One region of the Glutamicibacter sp. NPDC087344 genome, then DNA from elsewhere that is predicted to be linked to it. Evidence: riboswitches for the same ligand, from Rfam matches in the RefSeq annotation. Region 1 holds a riboswitch; each other region holds the start of a gene.
What was found. Region 1 has a riboswitch for S-adenosylmethionine ahead of ACIOWL_RS17135 (O-acetylhomoserine aminocarboxypropyltransferase/cysteine synthase family protein). Riboswitches for the same ligand answer to the same signal wherever they lie in the genome.
Positions count from the first base shown of each region.

Region 2: it holds a riboswitch for S-adenosylmethionine, as region 1 does, so the genes downstream of both, ACIOWL_RS11685 (methionine ABC transporter ATP-binding protein) here and ACIOWL_RS17135 (O-acetylhomoserine aminocarboxypropyltransferase/cysteine synthase family protein) in region 1, are expected to answer to the same signal.
Region 3: it holds a riboswitch for S-adenosylmethionine, as region 1 does, so the genes downstream of both, ACIOWL_RS18270 (hypothetical protein) here and ACIOWL_RS17135 (O-acetylhomoserine aminocarboxypropyltransferase/cysteine synthase family protein) in region 1, are expected to answer to the same signal.

Region 1 is NZ_JBIUXY010000010.1:148,568-151,837, reverse strand. Features, by position in the region: gene ACIOWL_RS17140 (cystathionine gamma-synthase) at 1-200, opposite strand, end outside; gene ACIOWL_RS17135 (O-acetylhomoserine aminocarboxypropyltransferase/cysteine synthase family protein) at 197-1,507, opposite strand; SAM riboswitch class I at 1,643-1,733, opposite strand; gene ACIOWL_RS17130 (LysR family transcriptional regulator) at 1,959-2,900, opposite strand; gene ACIOWL_RS17125 (putative oxygenase MesX) at 3,023-3,270, shown strand, end outside.
Region 2 is NZ_JBIUXY010000005.1:354,268-357,537, reverse strand. Features, by position in the region: gene ACIOWL_RS11695 (hypothetical protein) at 1-251, shown strand, start outside; gene ACIOWL_RS11690 (WxL protein peptidoglycan domain-containing protein) at 369-1,397, shown strand; SAM riboswitch class I at 1,656-1,744, shown strand; gene ACIOWL_RS11685 (methionine ABC transporter ATP-binding protein) at 1,867-2,871, shown strand; gene ACIOWL_RS11680 (methionine ABC transporter permease) at 2,868-3,270, shown strand, end outside.
Region 3 is NZ_JBIUXY010000012.1:55,773-59,042, reverse strand. Features, by position in the region: gene ACIOWL_RS18280 (TetR/AcrR family transcriptional regulator) at 1-442, shown strand, start outside; gene ACIOWL_RS18275 (thymidine kinase) at 439-1,062, opposite strand; SAM riboswitch class IV at 1,240-1,386, shown strand; gene ACIOWL_RS18270 (hypothetical protein) at 1,406-1,702, shown strand; gene ACIOWL_RS18265 (amino acid permease) at 1,699-3,081, opposite strand; gene kynU (kynureninase) at 3,202-3,270, opposite strand, start outside.

The sequences.
Region 1 (3,270 bases):
CCGCCTTCCAATGCGGTGAGCTGAGCTTCAAACCCATTACGGGTTGGATTGGAGCCACGGGAGTATTCATGGCCGGCACGCAACACGTTGATGCCATCTTGGATAAAGGTGCTGGTCTGGTAAATCGGCGGGATCACCGCACCGGTGTGCGGATCCTTTTCCTGGCCAGCGTGCACCGCCAGCGTGTTGAAGCCGCTCATGCGAAGCTCTCCTCAAGGGTAGTTGCCTGCGCTGCACTCAGCGCGCGGTCCAAATCTCGAATCAGATCTGCAGGATCTTCCAGTCCCACCGACAAACGCAACACCGCACGGTTAAGGCCGGCCTCGGCGAGCTGTTCCGCGGAAAGTCGACAGTGGGTCATGGTGGCCGGATGGGCGATCATGGTGCGGGTATCGCCAATATTGGCGGCCAGCACAATCACCTCCAGACTGTCGATGAATGCTGAGACCAGCCGTTCATCATGCAGTTCCACCGCCAGCACGCTGCCAGTTCCCCTTGGGAAAAAACGTTTGGCACGCTCGTGGTGCCGGTGTCCTGGCCGGCTCGGGTGATGCACCGCGGCGACCGCGGGATGAGCCTGGAGGAAGTTGGCAAGCAACAACAGGTTCTGTTGCGCCGCGGCGGTACGTACGGTCAGCGTTTCAATACCGGTCAGGATGCCGTGGGCGCTGGCCGCAGGCAGGGTTGGACCTAAATCATGCAAGAACTTTGAACGCACCAGCATGCTGTATGCACCTGCGCCGTAGCGTTCAAGCAGCGAAGTGCCGGCGTAGCGGGCCCTTGGGGCCGCGATCTGCGCCCAACGGAATTGATCCGAGAAATCAAAAGTTCCCCCATCAATCACCACCCCGCCCAGAACCTGGCCATGGCCGGCCAAGGCCTTGGTTGCCGAGTGCACCACGATGTCTGCTCCGTGCAGCAATGGCTTGAAGTTTGCGGGGGTGGCCAACGTATTGTCCACAACCACCGGGATATTGTGCCGGTGCGCGATCTCGCTTAACACCGGCAGATCCGGCAAGGTGGACAGCGGGTTCGTGACCGACTCCAGGAAAAAGGCGCGGGTGTCCTCTTCGATAGCCGCTTCCCAGGCAGCTGGATCATCGGGATCCACAAAACTGATCCGAATCCCGAAGTCGTTAAAGGAGTCGGTCAACAAATCCACGGTTCCGCCATAGAGCTGGTTGGAGGCCAGAATATGTTTGGGGCCTTGGGTTAGCGCCAGCAGCGCGAGTGCCACTGCCGCCTGGCCGGTAGCCGTGGCAACAGCGTACGCCCCGGATTCCAACGCCGCGGCACGCTGCTCGAAAACGGAAACCGTGGGGTTTCCGGTACGTGAATAGGTGAAACCGGCCTGGCGCAGTGCGAACTTCTCCACCGCATCTGCATGAGAGGGAAATTCGAAAGCCGCAGAGGAATACAGCGGCACGGTCAGTGGGCGGTAGTCTCCGCTGGGTGCGTATCCGGCGTGGATCGCCGCGGTTGACGGCTGGGTGTTTGGCTGCGCCATGGCTGGCTCCTTCTCGTTGTCTCATCCACGAGAGAGTGCACCGAACACGGTGCAGCGTACCAGGGAAGGCCAACAAAACGGCCTGTCCATCACGGTACGAGGCACAGCGCAACGTCTAAAGACGCGCTCGGAGCTGCTCCATCGTTCCTGGCATTAGCACCTTGCGGTTTCCCGCTGGTTGCTGCGACGTCGACGAGCCAGATCTCTCGGTCGCTCTTGATGGGGTGTTGTTCTTCCATGGTTCGCCAAAGCTTCCCGGTGGCGCAACCGGCACCAAGGCCTGTGCTTCACAGAACGTCGCGACCCGTCATGTGTCGCATTTTCCGCGTAATGACACCCGTGTTACGTCACGTCTGTGACGCGTCGAATGAGCCAAAAACCGCTAGATCTCAGGCATCTGAGGCTTTTTATGTGTCGTTTCCGGTTTTTTCGATGACACAATGTGTCAATTTCAGCCGAGAACTTGTACACCGAAATCTGAGACCACCGATCGGACCTCGGCCAGGTATCGCTGTGCCTGCTCCGTGAGCGGAATCGCGGCATGATCAATCCAGCCAATCTCGATGCGTTCCTCAACGTCCAGCGGAATGGCGACGATCGACGGGTCAAGTTCGTCGCTGACGATACCCGTGGAGATCGTGTAGCCGCCAAGGCCGATCATCAGGTTGAAGATGGTTGCTCGGTCGGAGACCCGGATTGCCCGTTTGCTGGACAACGTGGAGAGGATTTCCTCGGCGAAGTAGAACGAGCTGTTAGCCCCCTGGTCAAAGGTGAGTCGTGGCAGATCTTCAAGGTCCGCAAGGGTCACGCGCTGTGCTGCGGAGAGCGGGTTGCTGCGCGAAATAAAGATGTGCGGTTCGGCCAGGAACAGCGGATGAAATACCAGCCGGGATTCACGCAACAGCTTCTCGATCACTTTTCGATTGAAGTCATTGAGGTAGAGGATTCCGATCTCGCTGCGCAGGGTGCGCACGTCCTCGATGATCTCCTCGGTACGGGTCTCACGCAAGGAAAATTCGTACTCTCCAGCCTCGCTTGCCTGGACCATCCGGACAAATGCATCCACGGAAAACGAATAATGCTGGGTCGAGATCCCCAGCAGTCGGCGGGACGGGGGCCGATCCAGATACCGCTGCTCCAGAAGCTCCACCTGCTCCAGAACCTGTCTGGCGTAACCCAGGAATTCAGATCCCTCGATTGTCAGTGTCACGCCTCTGGCCGAACGGACCAAAAGTGCACGTCCCACGCGGGATTCAAGCTCTTTCATGGCCGCGGACATACTCGGCTGGGCGACGTACAAAAGGTCGGCCGCGGCGGAGATTGAACCCTCCGTTGCGACCGCGATGAAATAACGCAGTTGCTGCAGTGTCAGACCGCTTGCACCTTGAACCATAGGCTGAGTCTATATCAACCCATAGTTACATTGAGTTACCTGATATCCATTTTGGCACTGCATGATTGACGCATCGACTTCCCCCCGGCCTGCCCAGGCCTTTAATCATCAGATTGGCCACCATGGCAGACGCGCTAACTTTCAGCATTACCAGCACCGACTTCGACGAGAATTACACACCCTCAACGGACTCGCGCATCACCACAAACTTCGCCAACTTGGCTCGCGGAGAGAACCGTCAGCAGAACCTGCACAACGCCCTGACGATGATCAACCGACGCTTTAACGATTTGGCGCACTGGGACAATCCCAAGGGTGAACGCTACGCACTTCAGCTTGAGATTATCTCCGCAAACGTACACGTCAGCTC
Region 2 (3,270 bases), on a different contig from region 1:
ACGGCGCTAATACCTTCGGTGGCAACGGCCTGGGTTGGGCACCAAGCGGCACAACAACTGGTACCGGTGTAACCCTTGGTGCTTACGTAGTTCCAGGTAGCACCAACGGCCTGTCGGCAACCTCGACCATGGCTTCGGCTACCGGCGCCTCCACCGCAAAGCTGAACACCGGTGTGCACCTGCTGGCACCGACCGACGCTCCTGCCGGTGACTACACCTCGACCCTGACCGTTACCGCTATCCAGAAGTAACATCAGGCAGTAGTACCTAGCGGTGTCCGGCCAACCGACGGTTGGCCGGACACCGTATCACTTTCACGTTGACAGTTTGACTGCGACGACCACACCGCTTTACCCCGCAAGGAAAACATGTTTTCGAACCGCCCAGTCTCCCGTTCTAAAGCCGCACGGCTCATGATGGGCGCCGCCTGCGCTGCGCTTGTTGCCACGGCTACCGTTGCTGTGCCGGCAGCCCAAGCCGATGACATTTCGTGGGGGATCAACCCCGGCGGCGATGAGGATCGTTCAAGTTTTTCCTATGAGCTTGATCCGGGGGATAGCGTCGAAGATAGTTTTCAGATCACCAACTATGGTGTTAATCCGTTGGAACTCTCGGTGTACGGTGCCGACGGACAGACCTCGGCCAATGGTGCACTCGAACTCTTGCCAGCTTCGGAACCATCGCAAAACATCGGAGCTTGGCTGAAAGCGGATGAATCCACCGTTACCCTGGCCGCCGGTGAAGAAACGGAAGTCGATTTTACGCTGAGCATTCCCGAGGACGCGCAACCCGGTGACTACGTTGGCGGCATGATTTCTTCCTACATCGACTCCAGTTCGGGAGCCGCGGTTGCCGTTGACCAGCGACTGGCAACACAGTTGGCGGTGCGTGTTGGCGGCGAAGGAACCATGGCCCTGGGCATGGATAACGTTGATCTCAGCGCACCTATCGCCTGGAATCCTTTCGCGCCGGTCTCGGCGGATTTTGCGGCTCAGGTTACCAACGACGGAACCCTGCGTGCGCGCGGGAACTACACGGTCAAGATTTCAGGCTTGTTCGGTTTGGGCAGCAGTACTCAAACTATTGCGCTTGAAGAGATGCTTCCCGGTGCCACCGTGGATCTCGCATCGCAAGTTCCCGGGCTGTGGCCACTGATCTGGCAGCAGTATGAAGTCACGCTGACCCCGGAAGGCATTGATTCGGTTCCCGGAGAGCCGGTAGTCGTGAATGGCACGTTCTGGACCTTCCCAGCCGGATGGGTTGGAATCCTGCTGCTGATCATCATCGCGGTCGTAATTGTCGCGGTGGTCCGAAGTCGGAGATACGAGTACGTCTACGAAGACGAAGACGACGAAGCAGATGACGCGAAACCCACCGCCTCTGCCTCCCGCGAGTAGGAATTTATGATCAGCCCCAGCGATTCGCTGGGGCTTCCTACATTTAAGGACCTAGACGATATTCACGCTTGTCGCCAAGTACAGCCGTACCCTCGGCTTCTTTTAACGACACATGTCCTTTCGTGACGGAAAGTATTACGTATTTTCAGGCTAAAGAGGTCTGCAAAGTAGCAACATGACGAAGTTACTACGTAACTCTTGCGACTGATCAGACGCAAGTTACAGACTTGAAGAGTTCAAGCGATAAAGCAGAACACCACACCATCCAGAGCGACCGAGAGATCTGGCTCGAAGACGTCGCAGCAACCACCCCGCGGGGCCGGTGCTAAGGCCAGGACCGATGGAGCATTCACAATGACTCTGGCCCGTGCGCGGCTTCGTCCGTGCACAGTTCAGTTTGTTGATAGAGCTTCTAGGTGTAATCACCAGGGGAGAGCATGTACTCGTACTATCACGGAGGGAAAATCTCATGATTGAGATCAGGGATCTCCATAAACACTACGACTCAGCCCAGGGGCGGGTTGAAGTTCTCAAGGGTATCGATCTGAGTGTTGACGCCGGTTCCATTACCGCCGTCGTCGGGCCCTCCGGCGCCGGGAAATCGACACTCTCGCACTGCATCTCTCTGCTGGAGAAACCAAGCAGCGGCCAGATTCTAATTGATGGCAAGAACCTGACGTCCTTGTCGGGCAAGAGCCTACGCGCTGAGCGCCGCGCAATTGGGACAATCTTCCAGAACTCGGCCCTGCTGCGGCGGATGACCGTTGCAGAAAACGTTGCGCTTCCCCTGCGAAATCTCGGCGTGGTACACGGTGAGATGACCGACCGAGTAGCTGAACTGCTGGATCGTGTTGGACTGCTTGACCGCGCAAATTCGTACCCCGGCCAGCTCTCTGGCGGCCAACGGCAACGTGTCGGAATTGCTCGTGCGCTGGCACTGCGGCCGCGGTTGCTGCTGTCCGACGAATCGACCTCTGGTTTGGACCCGGAATCAACACAACAAGTGCTTGAACTGCTTGATTCGTTGCGTACCGATCTCGGTCTGGCAATCATCCTGATCACCCATGAGATGGACGTTGTCCGCCATGTCGCGGACAACGTTGCGCAACTCGATGGCGGCCGCATCGCCGAGTACGGACAGCTTCACGAACTGGTTGCCAACCCCGGTTCCGAGACCGGTTCAAAACTGTTGCCGTTGCGTGCGGAAAAATTGCCGCAGGGCTTCGCCTACTCAATGACCGTCGCCTACCTCAACGACCGTGTTGATCCAGCTTGGATTTCCAGACTGGGTATTGAGCACGGAATTCGTGTTGCCTTGCTTGGCGGTTCAGTCGAGGCGCACCATGACGGAACGCTGGGACGTATCAGCATTGGGGTCGAGGGCGCCGGAGCGGAGCAGGTCACCCAGATTCTGGCCGGATGGGGTCTGCGGGCCACGGTCCAGGAACACGAACGTGAAGAGGTTGCCGTATGAGGTTCCCATTCGAAAGCGCGGCAGTTGGCACGGATACCCCGTGGAATGAACTACTCGCCCTGCTCCTGCCGGCCTACGGTCAAACCTGGGCCATGGTGGGAATTGTTATGGCCCTGGTGATCAGCGTCGGTGGGCTGATGGGTGTTGCGCTCTACAACACGGACCGGCACGGACTGTTCCCGCGACCCAAGGTGCACGCAGTTCTCAGCTGGATTGCGAACATGGGACGTTCGCTGCCCTTCCTAGTTCTGATGGCAGCCATCATCCCGTTTACCAAATGGATCACCGGAACCACCATCGGCATTGCCGCCGCAGCGGTACCGATGACCATCGCCGGCATTCCCTTTTTCGCACGGTTGGTGCAGAACGCGCTTAACGACCTGCCAAAGGAGAACCTCG
Region 3 (3,270 bases), on a different contig from region 1:
CCTGTATTGGCACGTCAAAAACAAGCAGGAGCTGCTGGCTCAGGTAGCCGCGAAACTGCTGAACACCCCCGCATTATCCGTCCGGGCCGATGACTTCGCCACGCCCAGCGAGGCGGTGCTGCAGTTGATGCGCAAACTGTACCTGGCACTGCTGCCTATCCAGGACAGCCCCGAGGTGATTGAGGTTGCCAGCGCCATGCAGGTTGAATCCTTGGAGCCGGTGCTGCAGTTGCGTGCCTTGTTGCAGCAGGCCGGGCTGGGCGAAGACCAGGCGCGCTTCGGCCAGCAGTTGCTGTTGAATCATGTGTTGGGTTCGGTGGCCTACCGCCAGAACCTGATCCAGCTGGACGTGAATTCATCGGAAAGCGACGGGTTCGATTGGGGTCTGCAGCGGGCCGTCGCCGGGCTGCTGTTCCCGGAATCCGCTGAGCGTTTAGGCTAACCGAGTTTTCCGCCGGATAGTTCCAGATAACAGGCGGCGCACAACGATTCGTACCAGACGTCTTCACCGTCGATTGCCACCTGGTTCCCGTCAAACACCACCTGTTGCCCGACGCGACGGGTATTAAACATTGCCTTGCGCCCGCACCGGCAGATGGTTTTCAGCTCCTCCAGCGAGTGAGCCAACTCCATCAACCGGGCCGACCCCGGAAACGCATGGGTCCGGAAATCGGTGCGGATACCGTAGGCAAGCACCGGCACGTTATCAAGGACCGCAATCCGCAAGAGGTCATCAGCCTGTTCACGGCTCAAGAACTGGGCTTCATCCACCAGCAGGCAGGCCACCGGTGGTGCGTCAATGTGCGGAACCAGCGCCTGCGGGTCATCGCCGGAGGCCAGCGTGGCGAACTGCTCACGGAGGTTATCCATGGGACCCACAATCAGGTCCACGGCTCGGCTCAGGCCGAGCCGGGACACAATCGAGCTGTCCCCCTTGGTATCCACTCCGGGTTTGGCCAACAAGATCCGTTGCCCGCGCTCCTCATAGTTGAATGCGGCCTGCAGCAAACTCGTCGACTTGCCCGAGTTCATTGCCCCGTAGCGGAAATACAGTTTGGCCACGCTCGCCCCTCGCTAAATTCTTCGGCCTGCCAACGGCAGGCCACCTATGATTTTAGCCCTCCGGGCTCCGTGGAAGATGACGTGCCGTGTCGCCCGGCGAATCTTTGTGAAGCATCGATACACCTTGCGGGCAGAACTCTTCCATCCTGTCGGCATCGTTTTATACCATGAAGACAGCTTCACGAGATCTGATCGCTGGGAATCCACAAGGGTTCTTGGCAAGGCTCCGACCGATCAGGCGCCAACCCCACACAGTTGTACGGCGGGTGGCTCGGATGACGAAGCGGCCCGTGGCACACCAGGTGTTTCGGGCAAGGACAACAAGTTGCAAAGGTGTGTTCCCATGCACAACACCACATATGCAGGTTCCCTCGAAACCTCGAACCTGATCAATCCGCTGCCCCGCTTCGCCAACGACTGGATCAGCGCCTGGCTGCAATTCGACAGCGGAACCGGGCTGCTTCATATCGGCGCCGGGCCGCGCGAATGGATTCTTGAACCGGTTGACCCGTTGAAGTTGAGCTCCGCGGTGGATTCGGGAATCCAGGTTCAAGGGCAGTTCAATCCCGGACTGAAGATCGCCTTGATTCCGGGCTCCCACCAGCTGGTGGGAAGCTCATTTTTCCGGCTGCGCGCCTAATTCCGGCCCACGTCGGACCGGCGGGCGAAAACCAGCCAATACAACGCCGACATGACCAGCACAAACGGAACCCCGAAAATCAGAGTGAACTTGAATTCCGGGACAAACAGCGTAGTGAGCAGCAGCCCGCCAAGCAATACCGCGCCGAGGACGGAGGCTGCCGGGTAGCCCGGCAGCCTGAAGTTCAAGGTGCCCTGCTCAGCGCTGATCTGGCGGCGGAATTCGACGTGGGTTAACAGGATCATCAGCCAGGTGGCCAGCGCGCCGAAGGTGGCTAGGGACATCATCAACCCGAACCCGCTTTCGGGCGCCAGGCCAACGGCGAGGGCCGCCACGGCGATTCCTCCGCCGGACATCCAGACTGCGTGCACCGGGGCGCCGGCGCGGCTGGTGCGCTGGGCCAGTTTCGGTGCGTGTCCGGCCGCGGCCAGCGAATGCAGCATCCGGGTCGCCGCGTACAGCTGGGCGTTCATGGCGGATAACGCGGCGATGATCAGCACAAAATTCAGCACCGATGCGGCGAAAGGAATACCCACCTGGTTCATCACGGTCACAAAGGGCGACCCGCCGGCTACCAGCTCGCTGGTGGGGGCAATGGCCAGGATCAGAGCCATGGTCAAAACGTAAAACAGCAACAACCGCAGGAACGACACTTTAAACGCCTTGCGTACCGCGAGCTGAGGGTTGTGCGCCTCCGCGGCGGCAATGGAGATCGCTTCGATTCCCATGTAGGAGAAGATCGCGACGATCACCGCGCTCCAGGTCCTCGAAAGGCCATGAGCGAAAAAGCCCGAGTCAACGGTGTAGTTGGCGAATCCGAAACCGTCGTGCGGATCATGGAAAACCAACCAGGCGGCGATGATGATAAACGCGATGACCGCGAACACCTTGATCGCGGAGAACCAGTACTCGGTGGTTCCGAAGACCCTCACGCTGGAAAAGTTCACCGCCAGCAGGGCGGCAGAAAAAAGCAGCACCCAGAGCAGCCCGGGAACCTGCGGGAACCAGAACTGCATGTACTCCCCGATGGCGCTGACTTCCGTGCCAACCGCGAAAATCAATGCGGACCAGTACATATACTTGGTCAGGTAGCCGGCGTAACGGCCAAGATATTTTTCGGCATACACCCCGAATGAGCCAGCCACCGGTTGCTTGACGGTCATTTCGGCAAGCGCTCCCATGACCAGCAGCGCAATCACCCCGCCGAGCACATAGCTGAGGATCACCGAGGGACCTGCCATCGCGATGGCAAGCTTGCTCCCGGCAAAGAGCCCGGTGCCGATGGCGCTGCCCAAAGCGATCATGGCCATCTGCGCTGGAGAAAGCGACTTCTTCAGGCCGGTGCTTGGCCTCCCGGTTCCAACCGGCTGTTGCGCCACTGCTACTCCCTACGACGTGCCTAGGCGGCGCGTGGAATCTGCACACACGCCGCCACTAAGCGTACTCGGGAGCCAAAACCCCGGATTTCCGTTGAAGATCCGGGGTTTGGCAGATTGCGCCTAGGTCACGGCGTTTCGCAGGGAGTACTCTTCGCGTTGCCAGGCGTTGGTGTGCAGAATCTCACGCAG